DNA from 3 places in the Vreelandella halophytica genome. Region 1 is predicted to be linked to each of the others. Evidence: predicted binding sites of a transcription regulator. Region 1 holds the regulator's gene; each other region holds the start of a gene.

Evidence for each region. Region 1 encodes sigma-54, which starts transcription at its own class of promoters, with help from an activator protein. Its sites were predicted from a motif close to TGGCACNNNNNTTGCTNT; they were not measured.
Region 2: ACWHXT_RS16720 (P-II family nitrogen regulator) is a predicted target of sigma-54. The motif match lies at 4,464-4,481, and genes of this name have one in related genera.
Region 3: speB (agmatinase) is a predicted target of sigma-54. The motif match lies at 3,577-3,594, and genes of this name have one in related genera.

The regions. Positions count from the first base shown of each region.
Region 1 is NZ_OZ309107.1:2,138,085-2,143,954, reverse strand. It holds gene ACWHXT_RS10095 (PTS sugar transporter subunit IIA) at 1-166, opposite strand, end outside; gene hpf (ribosome hibernation-promoting factor, HPF/YfiA family) at 171-479, opposite strand; gene ACWHXT_RS10085 (RNA polymerase factor sigma-54) at 562-1,974, opposite strand; gene lptB (LPS export ABC transporter ATP-binding protein) at 2,080-2,829, opposite strand; gene lptA (lipopolysaccharide transport periplasmic protein LptA) at 2,840-3,331, opposite strand; gene lptC (LPS export ABC transporter periplasmic protein LptC) at 3,340-3,924, opposite strand; gene ACWHXT_RS10065 (KdsC family phosphatase) at 3,935-4,465, opposite strand; gene ACWHXT_RS10060 (KpsF/GutQ family sugar-phosphate isomerase) at 4,504-5,490, opposite strand; gene ACWHXT_RS10055 (ABC transporter ATP-binding protein) at 5,841-5,870, shown strand, end outside.
Region 2 is NZ_OZ309107.1:3,603,531-3,609,400, forward strand. It holds gene ACWHXT_RS16695 (methyl-accepting chemotaxis protein) at 1-162, shown strand, start outside; gene ACWHXT_RS16700 (LysR family transcriptional regulator) at 185-1,111, opposite strand; gene ACWHXT_RS16705 (ferredoxin--NADP reductase) at 1,284-2,060, shown strand; gene glnK (P-II family nitrogen regulator) at 2,196-2,534, opposite strand; gene ACWHXT_RS16715 (ammonium transporter) at 2,737-3,984, opposite strand; gene ACWHXT_RS16720 (P-II family nitrogen regulator) at 4,062-4,400, opposite strand; gene ACWHXT_RS16725 (accessory factor UbiK family protein) at 4,736-5,128, shown strand; gene ACWHXT_RS16730 (TonB-dependent receptor) at 5,348-5,870, shown strand, end outside.
Region 3 is NZ_OZ309107.1:474,624-480,493, forward strand. It holds gene ACWHXT_RS02290 (ABC transporter substrate-binding protein) at 1-809, opposite strand, end outside; gene ACWHXT_RS02295 (ABC transporter ATP-binding protein) at 825-1,949, opposite strand; gene ACWHXT_RS02300 (sigma-54 interaction domain-containing protein) at 2,041-3,453, opposite strand; gene speB (agmatinase) at 3,660-4,610, shown strand; gene ACWHXT_RS02310 (YjiH family protein) at 4,724-5,870, shown strand, end outside.

The sequences.
Region 1 (5,870 bases):
TGCCTAATCGCTCGCGGCCGATCAAACGGCTGAACACTTCCTGGCTATCCAGGCTGGGCGTATTTTGGGCGATGAAGGTGCTGAAGAACTCTAGCACGCGCTTTTTGCTGCCCCCGGGGACGTCGAACAGCACGCGCTCCGGGGGGAGTATGGTTTCCAGGGTCATCGATTTAACGCACGCCAGCGCCCTGGGCGCGAGCTTGTGCTTTTTCCTTGTGTTTTACGAGTTGGCGGTCGACCTTGTCGGCCAGCGCGTCAATGGCGGCGTACATGTCATTGTCCTGGGCTTCGGCGTGCAAATCGGCGCCGGCTGCGTGTAGGGTGCAGGCAGCCTGCTGGCGCTCTTTCTCGATGGAAAGCGTGACATGAACGGTGGTGATGTTGTCGTAGTGACGCTCGATACGTTCGAGTTTTTCGTTAACGTAATCGCGCAGAGCGTCGGTCAGTTCCAGGTGATGGCCCGTAATGTTGACTTGCATCGACGTACTCCTAATCCAGGACTGTCCTTTGATTGTAACTCTTTTTCTACCATTGCAAAGCCCCGGCGGCCAGTTTCACTTTTTAACGCAAACGCCGCCGTTCGCTGGAGGAGGGAATCCCCATGGCTTCGCGGTATTTTGCCACTGTGCGCCGCGCTACGCTAATGCCGCCATCTTCCAATAGTGACACCAGGCGGCTGTCCGAGAGCGGCTTGCCCGGCGTCTCTTCTTGAATCAGTTTTTTCAACCGGGCGCGGATCGCCGTGCTCGAGTGGCTGTCGTTGCCGTCATGACCGCTCACCTGGCTCGAGAAGAAGTACTTGAGCTCGAATACACCGCGGGGGGTGTGAATGTATTTTTGCGTCGTCACCCGTGAAATCGTCGATTCGTGCATCTCCACGGCCTCGGCGATATCGGCGAGTATCAAGGGTTTCATGGCCTCTTCGCCGCGCTCCAAAAAGCCCAGCTGGCGGGCGATGATCTCGCGACCAACGCGCAACAGGGTATCGTTGCGACTCGACAGGCTTTTGATCAGCCAGCGCGCCTCTTGCAGGTGCTCTTTTAAAAACTGGTTGTCCTGGCTCTTGTCCGCTCGCTTGATCAGGCTTGCGTAGTCCGGCTGGACGCGCAGCCGCGGAAGCGCTTCGGGGTTGAGCTCGAGGTGCCAGCCTTCGTTATCGTGGCGCACCACCAGATCCGGGGTGATGTAGCTTTCGTTGGTGACGCCATATGCGCTGCCCGGGCGCGGGTCGAGGCTTCTGATCAGCCCGATGACGTCATCGAGCTGCTCGTCGTCAAGCCCCAGACGGCGCTTCAAAAGGCGCAGGTCGTCCTTGCCGAGCGCTTCGAGAAACTGGCGCACCAGGCGTTTGGCGGGCACCAGAAGCGGCGTGTCGTCGGCCAGGGTGGCGAGCTGGAGCATCAGGCATTCGCGCAGGTCGCGGGCGAAAACGCCGGTGGGTTCGAACTGCTGCATACGCATCAGCGTGTTTTCCACCTCGCGCTGACTCAAACCTTCGAGCCCCTGGGCCTTGAGCCCTTCGCGAATATCGTTGAGAGGCTGGGTGAGGTAGCCGTTGGGGTCCAGCGCGTCGATCAGGCTTTCGGCAATGGCGTATTCGCGCTCACTGGCGTCGGTCATGGCCAGCTGCCAAAGCAGGTGGCCATGCAGGCTTTGACCCGCCGCCTGGCGCTCGAAATCCGGCCCCTCGCTGCCGGCGCTGGCCGCCATGTCCTGATAGGTGTCGGACCACTCGCTATCGATGGAGAGTTCGCTGGGGATGCTCTCTTCCCATTCGGCTTCGGCGGTCTCGGTCACGCTCTCTTCGCCAAACTCGTCCTCTTGTTCCAGCAGCGGGTTGGCGTCGAGCGCCTGCTGAATTTCCTGGCGAAGATCGAGGGTGGAGAGCTGCAGCAGGGCAATGGCCTGCTGCAGTTGAGGCGTCATGGTCAGCTGCGTGCCGACCCGCAGCTGTAAAGAGGCTTTCATGACCATTGAAGAACCACTCGTTACTCGTAAAGCTCCACCCTAGTGCGAGTTGGGGTCTGGCGCAAGTGCAATAAATATGCCACTACACGGAACTTTAGGATTGGCGATGGTTTAGAGGCGGAAATCGGCGCCCAGGTAGACCTCACGAACCTTCTGGTTATTCAAAATGGCGGTTGAGTCGCCGCTTGCGATGATGTGGCCGTCACCTACGATATAGGCGATATCGCAGATATCCAGCGTCTCGCGCACGTTGTGGTCGGTGATGAGTACCCCGATGTGGCGTGCCTTGAGGGCCAGGATGATCGACTTGATCTCGCCGACCGAGATCGGGTCGACCCCGGCGAAGGGCTCGTCGAGCAAAATGAACGCGGGGTCGGTGGCAAGCGAGCGGGCAATCTCCACGCGGCGGCGCTCGCCGCCGGAAAGGCTCATGCCCAGGTTGTCGCGGATATGGGTAATGTGGAAATCGTCGAGCAATTGCTCCAGGCGCGCTTCCCGTGCGCGGCGGTCCAGCTCCTTGCGCGTTTCCAGAATCGCCAAGATGTTATCGGCCACCGACAGCTTGCGAAAAATCGATGCCTCCTGGGGGAGGTAACCGATGCCGGCGGTGGCGCGTTCGTGCATCGGTGCCCGAGTCAGGTCGCGCTCGTCGATCCCCACCGTACCGGCGTCGGCCTTGACCAGGCCCACGATCATGTAAAACGAGGTGGTCTTGCCCGCCCCGTTGGGCCCGAGTAGGCCCACCACGCTGCCTTGGGTGATCTCCAGGTTGATGTCTTTTACCACCCGGCGACGCTTGTAGCTTTTGGCGAGGTGGCGGGCGTGAAGCGTTTTGACCGCCCCAGGTTGCGTGCTCGACACGGTCATTCTCCTATTGCGCGGGCTGTAGCGTCATGCGGATGCGCTGGTTGTCGCTACCGCTAACGTCTGAGCGCGCCTGAACCACTTCGCGGTCGATGAAGTACTCGAGACGCCCGCCCTGAAAGCGGTCGGCCCGCTGGTGGAGTTCGGCCTGGTCGATAAGCTCGATGCGCCGTTCGCTGACGTGGTAGACGATGCGCCGCGCCCATCCCTCCATCGGGCCTTCGTCGTTTTCGAGCTGGTTGCGAAGGTAGGCGCGCTCGCCGGTGGCCACAGCCTGGGAAAGCTCGCCGGCGTCGTTGCGCGAGATTTCGACACGGTCACCGCGAATCTGCATTTCCCCCTGGCGGATATCCACATTACCGGAGTAGACGGCGGTACCCGCGCGCTGATCAAGGTCAAGCCGGTCGGCTTCGACTTCGACGGGGGCCTGGCTTGTCTGGGCGGCGGCGCTCAAAGGCAGGGCCAGTACCAGTAGCGCGGTACGTAAAAACGGGTGCATAACGACTCCTAAGGCGTTGAGCGGGCGGGCGGGTGAGTGCCGCGTACGTTATCGGTGAGCCGGACCTGGCTCGTGTCGAGCCAGACATCCATGCGGTTGGCGCTCATCTGCTGAGGAGGCTGCTGTAAAAGGGCCGGTGCCTCGGTGTAGGCGTGGCGGTCGATGCCATCGTAGTGTAGCCGCTCGGTATCGAGCTGCCAGCCCTCGTCCGGGGCGAGTAGCTTGGCCGAGCCCTCCATGATCAGGGACTGGTGCTCGTTTTGCAGTATGCCGTGGTCGGCGCTGGCGAGCCACTGGCGCTGGTCGGAATCGAATAGCGTCGCCCGCGGCGCGTCGGCCTCGGTCAGCGCTTGCTGAGGCGTATGGACCAGGTGCGGCGTTTGAAGGCGTTGAGTGACGCTGCCTGTTTCGCCAAACAGCGTAAGCTCGGCGTTTTCGAGCACGTGGCCGGGCTCCTCGCGCTGTACGTCCGGGTCGACCTCGACGACCTCTGGCCCGCGCGGGTCGAGCCAGACGAGCCAGGCCCCCAGCGCAATGACCAGCGCCGGTATCCAAAGGCGTTTTCTGATCCGCGTTATCGTCAAACCCGCCATCGCGTTGCCTCTAGAGGTAGGTGTCCATCACCGCGTCCCAGTGGCCCTGGGTCATCAGCAGCGTATCGCAAATTTCGCGCACCGCGCCGTGGCCGCCAAGTGAGTCGGTGATCCAGTCGGCGTGGGTATGCATGTAGTCCGGCGCGTTGGGTACGGTAATGCCGACCCCGGCCCGTTTGATGCAGCCAAGATCGGGCAGGTCGTCGCCGCAGTAGGCCACCTGCTCGAGGGTGATGTCCAAACGCTTACAGAGCGCTTTGAGGGTCTCGAGCTTGTGCTCGACGCCTTGGTAGACGTGGGTGATCCCTAACGACTTGGCGCGTTGGCTGACCATGGGCGAATCCCGGCCGGTGATCAGCGCGACGTGAAAGCCGGCGCGCTTCAAAAGCTTGAGGCCGTGGCCGTCCTGGGTGTGAAAAGCCTTGATCTCGACACCGTCGGCCTGAAAGTAGAGGCGGCCGTCGGTGAGTACGCCGTCCACGTCGATCGCGAGCAGGCGAACGTGGCGGATGCGGTCGTTTAAAGCATCGGGTACGGCCATGGAGTCTCCTTTATAGCGGTATTGGGACTGAGTACGGGTTAAATCACGCCGCTCGAAAGCAGGTCGTGCATGTGTAAGGCACCAATCGGGCGCTCGTGTTCATCAACCACCGCAAGCGCGGTAATGCGGCTATCCTCCATCAGGCGCACGGCCTCGGCGGCGAGCATGTCCGGGCGGATGCGCTTGCCCGGACGGGTCATGACCGTATCGACGCTGATGACACGTAGATCGTGGTGTTCGTCGAGGGTGCGGCGCAGGTCACCGTCGGTGTAAACGCCGGCCAGCCGGCCCTGGGCGTCGACCACGCAGGTAAAGCCAAGCCCCTGGCGGGTGATTTCCAATAGCGCATCGCGAAGCGGGCTGCCTAGCGGCACCGTCGGCAGACGCTCGCCGCTGTGCATCAGGTCCTTCACGCGCAGCAGCAAACGCTTGCCAAGGCTGCCGCCTGGGTGGGAAAGCGCGAAGTCCTCCGCGGTAAAGCCCCGCGCCTCCAAGAGCGCGACCGCCAGCGCGTCCCCCAGCGCCAGGGCCGCGGTGGTCGAGCTGGTCGGCGCCAGGTCGAGCGGGCACGCCTCCCGGGCCACGCCGCTATTCAGATGGGCGTCGGCGTGGGTGCCTAGCGTGGACTCGGGGCGGCCGGTCATGCTGATCAAAGGCACGCCCAAACGCTTCAAAAGCGGCAGCAGGGCGGTGACCTCGGCGGTTTCGCCGGAATTCGAGAGCGCGATGACCACGTCCGAGCGGGTGATCATCCCCAGGTCGCCGTGGCTCGCTTCACCCGGGTGGACGAAAAAGGCCGGCGTGCCGGTGCTGGCAAGCGTGGCCGCCAGCTTGCCGGCGATATGACCGGATTTACCCATGCCGGTCACGACCACCCGCCCTTGGCAGGCCAGAATCAAGGCGCAGGCGTGATCGAAATGTTCGTCCAGTTTTTCCTGAAGCTCGCCTATGGCGGCCTGCTCGATTTGTAGCGTGCGCAGGGCGCTTTCACGTAACGCGCTGGGGGAGGCGAGAGGCGCTGACATTATGGGCTCACTAAGCTTGCGGTATTAAGGCCTTAGAATAGCATTTTGGATCAATGGATAGGTATCGCCGTTTTGACAATTCCTTGTAGAGCAACGTTTTAAAAACATCCTTTTGGGTGGCTTCGCGCTTAACGGGTAGCGTTGAGGTACAATGTTCGCTAATATTTCGGAAACACTGTTTTTAAATTGCCGGTCTTGATGAGCCCGTGCCCAAGCGTTAGCCATGACTTTGGTGGTCGCGATATTTTAGCGTTAATGGTGTCCCGGCCCTGGCGTCGACGATATCGACGTTGAATCTCGATACGCAAAGTCAGTCAGCTATCCGCCCTGTGAGGAGGGTTTATCCACTCATGACGCAAATACCCTTCATTGAAATCGAA
Region 2 (5,870 bases), 1.5 Mb from region 1:
CAGGAAAATGCCGCCATGGTGGAGGAGTCCACCACCGCCGCCGAGCAGCTCAAAGAGCAGGCGAATCACCTGGCCGAGACGATCGGCAGCTTCAAGCTGTCCGAGCGCGCAGCGCCGCCGCTGACGGAGAATCAATCCACACGCTCGCTGCCGTCGTTCTAATCCTGGGCCCGGGCTTTTCCCTCTAGGGCACCGGCGGTAGCGCGATATCGTCGCTGCGGCTGGCGCCGGCGGTCATCTCGCGACACAGGCGCAGAAACTCGCGCACGCCGGTGGTCAGGTACTTGTGGCGGTGCCAGATGAAAGTGAACTGGCGCTTCAAATCCAATTCCGGTGTGGGCAGCTCAACAAGGCTGCCCCGCCGGAAGGCGTCGCGCAGCGCAAGCCGCGAGACGCAGCCGATGCCAAGGCCCGACTCCACCGCACGCTTGATGCCCTCGGTGTGTTCGAGCTCCAACAGCGTATTGAAGCGACTGCGCCGGTGGCGGGCGGCATGCTCCAACGTCATGCGCGTGCCCGAGCCCTCTTCGCGCATGATCCAGTCCTCGCGTAAAAGCTGCTCGAGTTCCAGATGCTTGCGCCCGGCAAGCGGGTGGCGCGGTGAGCAGAACACGCATAGTTCGTCCTCGACCCAGGGCTGGCTGACGATCATCTCGTCGTCGCACTGCCCTTCGATCAAGCCTAAATCCAGCGAGTGCTGGCGCACCCCTTCGATGATATGACGCGTGTTACGCACCGCCAGCCGCACCCGGCTTCCGGGGTAGCGCTGCATAAAATCGCTGATCAAAAGCGTAGCCAGGTAGTTGCCGATGGTCAGCGTGGCCCCCACTTCGAGCGCCCCCACTCCCTTCTGGCCGCGCAGAAGCTCCTCCACCTCCTCGGCCCGGTCCAGAAGTGCCACCGCCTTGGGCAGCAGTTGAAAGCCCAGGGCGTTGAGCTTTAGCCGCTTGCCGAGCCGGTCGAGCAGCTGGCAGTCGAACTGGCGCTCGAGCTCGGTGAGGGCGGTGCTGGTGGCGGATTGGGACATGGCAAGCGCGCGCGCCGCCTTTGAGACGCTTTCGTGCTGGGCCACGGCCACGAAGACCTCGAGCTGGCGTAACGTATAGTGCATACCCGGCCTATATCGATTTTACGGATAACGTTTATCAGTATAATTGACTTAACAGATATGCGCCCGCTGTTTAGACTTGACGGCAACATACCTAACCGCCTTTATTCTTTTTAAGAATATGAAATGCGAATGAGTGCTTACTCGCGTCGTCATTCGCCCCCAAGGAGTTGTCATGAGCAAGTTTGCCCTGGAAGAAGTGCTGAGCGTTCATCACTGGAACGATACCCTGTTCAGCTTTCGTACCACGCGGGAGCGCAGCCTGCGCTTCAAGACCGGCCAGTTCGTCATGATCGGTCTGGAAGTGGACGGCAAACCGCTAATGCGCGCCTACTCCATCGCCAGCCCCAACTATGAAGACCACCTCGAATTCTTCAGCATCAAGGTACCGGACGGCCCGCTGACCTCGCGCCTACAGCACCTTCAGGTGGGCGACCAGATCATGGTGAGCCGCAAGCCCACCGGCACGCTGGTGTGCGACGACCTGCTGCCCGGGCGTAACCTCTACATGCTCTCCACCGGTACTGGCCTGGCGCCGTTCATGAGCCTGATTCAGGACCCGGAAGTCTACGAGCGCTATGAAAAAATCGTGCTGGTCCACGGCGTGCGCGAAGTCTCGGAGCTTGCCTACGCCGACTTCATCACCAAGGAGTTGCCCGCTCACGAATACCTGGGCGAAGAGATCGCCGAAAAGCTCGTCTACTATCCCACGGTGACCCGGGAAGAGTTCCACACCATGGGGCGGCTGACCGACCATATTCGCAGCGGCAAAATCTTCGAGGACACGGGCCTGCCGCCCATCGACCCGCGCCAGGATCGGGCGATGATCTGCGGAAGCCCGGCGATGCTCGACGATACCAGTGCGCTGCTCGACGAGCTGGGCTTGAATATCTCGCCGCGCATGGGCGAACCCGGCGACTACGTGATCGAGCGGGCGTTTGTCGAGAAGTGATGGGCTGGTGAATGGTGAATGGTGAATGGTGATGTTCGGCGCCACCTTCATCGCGATACCAACAAAAAACCCCTGCTGGAGATACTCCACAGGGGTTTTTTACTACTCACGATTCACGACTAACTATTTACCCCTTTATACCGCATCCTTGCCGGTTTCGCCGGTACGGATACGAATGACCTGCTCCAGTGGCATGACGAAAATCTTGCCGTCGCCGATTTTGCCGGTATTCGCCACCTGGGTAATGGCCTCGATGACCTGCTCGGCGAGCTCGTCGTCGACGGCCACTTCCAGCTTCACCTTGGGTAGAAAATCCACCACGTACTCGGCGCCGCGGTAAAGCTCGGTATGGCCTTTCTGACGGCCAAAGCCTTTGACTTCCGTTACGGTAATCCCCTGCACGCCGATGTCCGAGAGGGATTCGCGTACGTCATCAAGCTTGAACGGCTTGATAATGGCTGATATGAGTTTCATGGTGACATCCTCTCGCTTGCTGTCCGATTGTTGTGGGGCAGACGTTCACAACGACAAAACCGTTGCCCGCTACCCCAAGCATACACCGCTACCGCCAGAGAATAAAAAAGCCTCCCACGAGGGGAGGCCGTAAGCTCACTATGTTGCATCGTTGTATGGGTCACGTTGTATAGGCCACATCGTTGTAAAAGGACCGCTTTGGTTATTTCTTGACGCTAAACTCCGGGTAGGCTTCCAGGCCGCACTCGGCGAGATCCACGCCTTCGTACTCTTCCTCTTCGCTGACGCGGATGCCCATGAGGGCTTTGAGTATCAGCCAGACCACCAGGCTTGCCGCAAAGACCCAGCCGAAGATGCCGACGATACCGATCAGCTGCGCGCCAAAGGAGGCGTCACCGTTATTCAAGGGCACGGCGAGCAGGCCCCAGATGCCCACGACCCCGTGCACCGAAATCGCACCGACCGGATCGTCCAGCTTGAGCTTGTCGAGGGTGACGATGGCCGCCACGACGATCAAACCACCCACGGCGCCAATAGTGGCTGCCCCCAGCGCGGTGGGAGAAAGCGGGTCGGCGGTGATCGCGACGAGCCCTGCCAGCGCCCCGTTGAGCGCCATGGTGAGATCCGCCTTACGGAACCACAGTTTGGCGAGTACCAGCGCGGCGAGTACGCCGGCGGCGGCGGCGGCGTTGGTATTCACGAACACCTGGGCGACGTTATTGGCCGAGGCGACATCCGACAGTTTGAGTTCCGAGCCGCCATTGAAGCCGAACCAGCCCATCCACAGGATAAAGGTACCGAGTGTGGCCAGCGGCATGTTGGCACCAGGAATGGCGTGAATAGCGCCGTCCTTGCCGTACTTGCCCTTGCGTGGGCCCAGAATCAGCACGCCCGCCAGTGCAGCGGCCGCACCGGCCATGTGCACGATGCCGGAGCCGGCATAGTCCGAGAAGCCCAGGGCGTCCAGCCAGCCGCCACCCCAGGTCCAGTAGCCGGAGACCGGATAGATGAAGCCGGTCATCACCACGGCAAAGGCCAAAAACGCCCAGAGCTTCATGCGCTCGGCCACCGCACCAGAAACGATGGACATGGCGGTTGCCACGAACACGACCTGGAAGAAGAAGTCAGAGCGCATGGCGTAGTAGGGCGCGTCTTCACCGCCATTCAGTACGGCGTCGACACCGTTTTCCGCGCCAATCAAAAAGCCCAGGCTCGGCAGAAAACCGCCTTCGCCGCTGGAGTACATGATGGTGTAGCCCACCAGCAGGTACATGGTGCAGGCGATGGCAAACAGCGCGATGTTTTTGGTTAGAATTTCCGCGGTGTTCTTGGAGCGCACCATACCGGCTTCCAGCATCGAAAAGCCGGCGGCCATCCACATGACCAGCACGCCGCAAATCAAAAAGTAAAACGTATCGAGCGCGTAGCTCAGATCGGTTACCTCGTTCATGAGTCGTTCCCCGTCTACTAAAACGTTGTATCAAGCAAAAATGCTCACAAAATCGCCGTGTGACTTATTGGTTCGGGTTATACGGCGTCGGCACCGCGCTCGCCGGTACGAATACGAATGACGTCTTCAAGGGGCGTGACGAACACCTTGCCATCGCCAATCTTGCCGCTGTTCGCCGCGCTGCAGATCGCATCGAGCACGCTGTCCAGGCGATCATCATCGACGGCGATCTCCACCTTGACCTTGGGTAGAAAATCCACGACGTACTCGGCGCCGCGATAAAGTTCGGTATGGCCTTTTTGACGCCCAAACCCCTTTACCTCGGTCACCGTGATCCCCTGCACACCGTTATCGGCAAGTGCTTCACGGACATCGTCGAGCTTGAATGGCTTGATGATAGCGGTGATGAGTTTCATCCCGGAGCTCCCCTGCTGGATAAATAGCGGCGCCGCCGCCTGAAATTAATGCCTTGCCTCGATAATGCGCATACCGTGCCATTCATTAAATTTAAATAATAAATCAGCTACTTAAGCCTGCGGCCAAGGCAAATCCAACACGTTGCGGCGCGCTAAGCCGGTGCACGACAAAGCGGACGCACTATAGGAGTGCGCCCGCCAAAGCGGGTCGCTTCATTTTGATGCAAACGAAAAAGTCACCGCCCAAACGCATGCGAAACATGCGTATTTCGCCTGGGTTGCGTATCCTTACGAGAAAGCCGTTCACATTTATGCGTTCGTATCAGGAGATAGCCATGGCGACCCAAGACCGCATTAGCCGACTCGCACAGCAAATTGGCGACCGCTTGCAAAATGCTTCTCACGCACCGGAAGACATTCAAAAAGGCGTGCAGCAAGTCATGCGCGGCGCGTTCGATCGCATGGAGCTGGTGTCCAGGGAAGACTTCGACATCCTAATGGACGTGCTCCAACGCACCCGCTCCCGGGTCGAAGCGCTGGAGCGCCAGGTGGCCAACCTGGAAGCCTCGATCGACGCAAGCCAGGCCGATAAGGCCACCCCCATGGAAGCCGAGGCGCAGACCACGCCGGCCCCCCAGGAGCCCGCCAAAAAGACGCCCAAGCCCCGCGCCTCTTCCGTCAAGGCGGCCAAGGATGCCACGGGCTCAGTGGACGATCTGGGCGAATAGCTCGTTATAAGCAGCCCTTTAAAAGTCTTTTATAACAGTACTTTAGGGTAGCCATACTCAAAGCGCCGCGCGGCTTATCCCCTTTGCCGCGTGGGCGTTTGTGACGTTCGAAGCGCCGATCCACGTAGATTGATATAAAAAATGAGAACACCTATCATTGCGCTTTGCAGCGTCGATGAACGGCGTTCTATCAATAACAATCTGCTTTCTGGATCTCTCATGACTCGCTATGTCGCCCTAAGCGCCGCTTTGTTGAGCGGTGCTTTTCCCTTGACGGCCCTTTCTCAATCCCAACCGACGACCAGCGCGGAACCCGCAGCCCAGGACACGCTGGTGGTGGTCGGTTCGCGCACGCCCACTCAAATCAGCCAGATCCCGGGGGCGGTACACGTGGTCGAAGGGCCCGATCTACAGCAGCAGATCAACGCCGGGGGCGATTTGAAAACGGCGCTGGGCCGGCTGGTGCCGGGGCTGGATTTCGGCCCCCAGGGGCGCACCAATGCAGGGCAGAACATGCGCGGGCGCAGCGTTCAGGTACTCATCGACGGTGTATCGCTGAATAACTCCCGCGGTCTATCGCGTCAGTTCGACGCCATCGACCCGTTCAATATCGAGCGCGTCGAGGTGCTCTCGGGCACCAGCAGCTTGTACGGCGGCGGCGCCACGGGCGGCTTGATCAACATCATCACCAAACAAGGCGAGCGCGGCGGCCCCCACTTCGAGACCCAGGCGAGCGTCACCA
Region 3 (5,870 bases), 1.7 Mb from region 1:
TGCCACATCATGGCGGAGGTCTGCTCGATGAAGTTCTGGCGAAGCGTACCCCACTCGATGATGCCCTCGGGCATGGCGTCGTGTTCCTGGGAAAGCGAAACCCAGTACTCCAGCGCCTCGATGGCGGCGGGGTCGTCGAAGTAGACCTCGGTGCCCGCTTCGTTCATCAGCCGGTGGCCGTTTTGGTAGGCGAACGCCTGGAACATCCAGTAGGCGTAGCCGGTGGAGGGCACCATCACGCCCCACTGATCGTTATTGCTGGCTTCGCGAATGGTGGCGGCCATCTCGGCCATTTCGTCCCAGTTCTCCGGCGGCGTTTGGGGGTCGAGCCCGGCGGCCTCGAAGGCGTCCTTGTTCCAGAACAGCACGATGGTGGAGCGCTGGAAGGGAATGCCGTAGGTCTGGCCGTCGAGCTGGCCGTTTTCCATCAGCCCCGGGTAGAAGCTATCCAGCCATTCGCGCTCTTCGTCGGTCTCGACCAGCTCATCGAAGGCGACGATGGCGTCCTGCTCGACGAGCTCGAACAGATCGATGGAGAACATCACCGAAAGCGCCGGGGCGTCACCGGCTTCCAGAGCGGAGGTCGCGCGCACTCGGGTATCGTCGTAGTTGCCCGCGTAGATCGCCTCCACCGAGATATCCGGGTGTTCGCTCTCGAACTCCTCGACCAGGTTGTCGACCACGCCGGTCAGGGCGCCGCCCACCGAGACGGGGTAGTAAAGGGTGAGATCGACGTCGGCGCTGGCGTAGGAGGCGCTGAGCAAACCCGCGGCCAGGGCCGTTGAGGCGAAAGGAAGACGAAAACGCATGGGAACTCCTCGGGTTTAGTGTTGAAACGAACCCACCTGGGGCGGGCGAGACACGCGACGCAGTGTGCCGGGTAACGCGCTTGGCGAAAGCTTCGTTTGGCGCAGGCCGTCCTCGGCGAAAAGGTGGGCGCTTTCCGGCGTCCAGAAAAGCCGGCAGGCTTCGCCCGTCAGCGCGGGTTTGCCGTTGACGCGCACGCGCAGGCGCTGCTCGCCCACAGCCACGTAGACGATGGTGTCCGCGCCCAGGTACTCCTCGCTCACGATTCTTGCCGGGATGCCGGGGGCATCCGCCGGGCGCAGTTCGATATCTTCCGGGCGAATGCCCAGTTGGCCTCCCGCCGCTTGCAGCGGAGCGACGAGGGTCGTGTCGCCGTCGATCACGGCGCCGGTGTCACCGGCCACCAAAGGCAGTAGATTCATCGCGGGGCTTCCTATGAAACTGGCGGCGAAGGCGCTCGCCGGCTGGTTGTAAAGCGCATCCGGCGTGGCGTCCTGAACGATGCGCCCGTGCTGCATCAGGATGACCCGGTCGCCCATGCTCATCGCCTCGACCTGGTCGTGGGTGACGTAGATCACCGTCATGTTCAGGCGGCTTTGCAGCGTCTTGATCTCGCGGCGCATGTCGCTACGCAGGCGGGCGTCCAGGTTGGAGAGCGGCTCGTCCATCAAACAAATCGGGTGCTCGGAGATGATCGCCCGGGCGAGCGCCACCCGCTGGCGCTGGCCACCAGAGAGTTTTGCCGGTTTACGGTCGAGATAAGCGGTCAAATCGACGAGCTCTGCGACCTGCTCGAGCCGGGCCTGGCGCTCGGCTTTAGCGACGCGGCGACTCTTGAGGCCGAAGACGATGTTCTCCGCCACGCTCAGGTGGGGAAACAGCGCGTAGGACTGAAACACCATGGAAAGGCCGCGATCCCCCGGCGGCAATCGCGTTACGTCGCGCTCGCCGATATGAATCTCGCCCTGGGAGGCGTCCTCGAGCCCGGCGATCATGCGAAGCGTGGTGGATTTTCCGCAGCCGGAAGGGCCGAGCAGAATGACGAACTGGCCCGGGGTGACGTCAAAGGAGACGTTGTCGACGGCGGTGGTCGCGTCCCAACGTTTGGTAACACCTTCCAGGCGGATACGCGATTGGCTCATGACTCGATACTCGTTCAAAACGGTATGACGATGGTCAATCACTCTGCGGCAAAGGTGTTGCGGTTGTGTGACACTCCGGGGCGGGCGTAGGTCAGCCGTTGGCCGCAAGGCCGTAGCGCTTTAGTTTGCGCACGACGCTCGATTGGCTGATGCCTAGCCGTTTGGCGATGGCGTAGGTGCTGGTGTGGGTTTTGCAAAGCCCTTCGAGAAGCTCGCCTTCCAGGCGCGCCAGATAGTCGGGCAGGGTTTCGCCGGCCTCCAGCGGCGCGCTTTGCGCCGCCAGGGGCGAGGGGGCGTCTTGGGCAGCGGTGGGTCGAGGCGAAAGCCCGACCCGATCGATCTGATCAGAGGCGCTCGAAAGCCAGGCACGCTCCAGCCAGTTTTCGAGCTCGCGCACGTTGCCCGGCCAGTCGCTTCCCATCAGCGTCGACCAGACGTAATTGCCCAGAAATTTCTGCCGCCCGTAGTGGGCGTTCAGCCGCGCCAGGCACGCTTCGGCAAGGCCGGGGATATCCTCGCGGCGTTCGCGAAGCGGGGGCAATGTCACGGGAATGACGTTGAGGCGGTAGTAAAGATCCAGCCGGAAAGCGCCTTCCTGCACCCGGCGCGCCAGGTCCTGATTAGTGGCCACCACCAGGCGAAAATCCACTCGGCGGGCGCGGGTGTCGCCCAGCCGGGTGAGCTTACCGTCCTGAATCACTTTCAAAAGCTTGGTCTGCATCAACAGCGGAAGCTCCCCGATCTCATCGAGAAACAGCGTGCCGCCCTCGGCCTGTTCCAAAAGCCCGGCCTTGCCCTGGCGGGCGGCGCCGCTAAAGGCGCCAGGCTGGTAGCCAAACATCTCGGACTCGAACAGGTTTTCCGGGATGGCGGCGCAGTTGACCTCGATGAACGCGCCTTCCCCCCGCGCGCTCCAGCGGTGGAGCTGCCGGGCGAAAGCAGTCTTGCCCACGCCGGACTCGCCCAGCATCAGCACGTTGGCGCTCGAGGGCGCAACGCGTTTGAGCAGGCGCGCCACTTCGCGCATCGCGGGGCTTCGCACCTGTAGGTGCTCCAGAGCGCTATCCAGCGCGCGGTCGTCGGGGGTCGCGCCGTTGCGGTCACGTTTGATGTGTTCGTTGAAGCGTTTTTGCAGCAGCGCGTACTCGTCCTGAAGAAGCTGTAGGTCGGTTAAATCCCGGGAGCGGCTGATGATGCGCTCGAGCTTGCCGTTCACCAGCACCGGATGCGCCTCGGCGATCACCCGCCGCCCGGTGCCGGTGGTTTGCATCAGCTGAGCAGCGCGGTGGGTGCGCATGACCTCCAGGCTGATCGAGGGCTTGAGGGTGCCGTTTTGCTCAAGGGTTTTGACGTTGCTGCCGAGCAGTTCATCCCGCGACATGCCGTACACCGCCTCGACCCCGGGGCTGATATCCAGTACCTGGCCGCTTGCGCTGACGATGAAGAAGTGGTCGTTGGCGGTTTCCACGATGGTGTTGAGCACGTGCCGATCGATATCTTCCACCCGGCCTCCTTGTTTGAACCGAATATGACTTGGTTAATGCACGTATGACTCAATGCTACGCTTTTATAAGTCATTTTTGCATCGATTGAGCTCGAAAAGCCCCGCTCAAGGGATTCCAGCGTTTGGCACGTTAAATGCAGTATCAAGGTAATGCGTAGCCAAAAAGGGCTTTTGAAAGCCCGTCTCGATAACGACAGGAGGTTTTAATGTCCGAGTTCAACCAGCCGCTGGGCGGTAACAGCGTGCCGCGCTTTGGCGGCCCGGCCACCATGATGCGCCTGCCCACCCAGGAGAGTGCCCAAGGGCTCGACGTGGCCTTTATCGGTATTCCCATGGATATCGGGACCTCCAACCGTCCCGGCACGCGCATGGGCCCGCGCCAGATCCGCGATGAATCACGCATGTTGCGCCCCTACAACATGGCGACCCGCGCCGCGCCTTTTGAGTACCTGCAGGTGGCGGATATCGGCGACGTGCCGATCAACACCTTCCACCTGCCCAAGAGCGTCGACATCATCACGGCGTTCTTCGACGACGTGTTGCGCCACGACTGCGTGCCGCTGACCCTCGGTGGCGATCACACCATGACGCTGCCGATTCTGCGCGCCATGGCCAAAAAGCACGGCCCGGTGGGGCTGATTCATATCGACGCCCACGCCGACGTCAACGAGCACATGTTCGGCGAAGAGATCGCCCACGGCACGACCTTTCGCCGCGCTCAGGAAGAGGGGCTTCTGGCGAAAGAAAAGGTGGTGCAGATCGGCCTGCGCGGCACCGGTTACTCCGCCGAAGACTTCGACTGGTGCCGGGATCAGGGCTTTCGCGTCGTCCAGGCCGAGGCGTGCTGGTACCAGTCGCTGGCACCCTTGATGGAGGAAGTACGCGCGCAGATGGGCGATACGCCGGTGTATATCAGCTTCGACATCGACGGGCTCGACCCCTCGGTGGCACCGGGCACCGGCACCGTGGAGATGGGCGGGCTCACCTCCCATCAGGGCCTGGAGATCGTGCGCGGGGCGGCGGGGCTCAATATCGTCGGCGGCGATCTGGTGGAAGTTTCACCACCCTACGACACCAGCGGCAATACCGCGCTGATGGGGGCCACGCTCTTGTACGAGATGCTCTGTGTGCTGCCGGGGGTCAAGCGGGGCGAGTAAGTGCCCGGCGCCGATGACGCTCGATTAAAACAATAGATAACAAAGGGAGGCCAAGCCTCCCACGCCCACGCCGCCAGCCCACCTCCAATAAGCACTCTCAACAGGTGAACTCTATGTCTGAATCTCAAACGACACGCGACGAGGCTGCGTCAAACGGGCCTATCCCTCGAAGCCATTTGCTCAAGTTTCTGATTCCCTCGGTCGTCGGCGTCTTGCTGTTTCTGGTGCCGTTTCAAACCGGGGAGTCGGTCAATATCGGTATGGGCATGATGGCCGATGGCCTGCAGGCGCTGCTTGGTCAGGCGCTTCCATTAATTGCCATGCTGGTGTTGTGCGTGTCGGTGGTGGTGACCCTGTACGTGAAGACGACCAACCCGGCCTGGGCGCGCGGCGGCCACTTCGGCGATATGTTCAACGTCGGCCCGATCTGGGTGGCGCTGCGTATTCTGGGCGCCGTTTTCGTGGTGATGACCTACTTTCAGGTGGGCCCGGAGTTCGTCACCGCCTCGTTCACCGGCGGGGTGATGCTCGACGATCTGGCGCCGGTGCTGCTGACGTTTTTCTTCTTTGCCGCGATCTTGCTGCCGTTTCTGGTCGAATTCGGTTTCATGGAGTTTATCGGAAGCCTGGTGCGCAAGCCGTTTCGGATCATCTTCAATCTGCCCGGGCGCAGCGCCATCGACGCCACGGCCTCCTGGATGGGCTCCGGCACCGTGGGCGTGCTGATTACGTCCCAGCAGTACGAGCAGGGCTTTTATAACGGCCGCGAGGCCTCGGTGATCGCCACCAATTTCTCCGTGGCCTCTATCGCCTTCAGCCTGCTGGTGGCCAACTTCGTGGGTATCAACCACCTGTTCGTGCCGTTCTACTTCACCGTGGTGGTGTCCGGGCTAGTCGCCGCGATTATCGTCTCGCGCATTCCGCCGCTTTCGTTGAAAGCCAACGACTACTACGCGCCGGTGGGCTGCCAAATCAGTGAGGAGAATACCGGCAAGGCGGGGCTTTTCCGCTATAGCCTTTTACAGGCCACCCGCCGCGCCGCCGGTGCCCCGGGGCCCGTCGCGCTTGCCAGGCTGGCGCTGATCAACGTGATCGATATCTTCCTCACGCTGCTGCCGCTGGTGTTCGCCATCGGGACCGTGGCGCTGATTCTTGCCGAGTTCACGCCGCTCTTTACCTGGCTCTCCTACCCGATGGTGCCGGTGCTCGAGCTTCTGCGCATTCCCGAAGCCCAGGCCGCGGCTCCGGCCACGCTGGTCG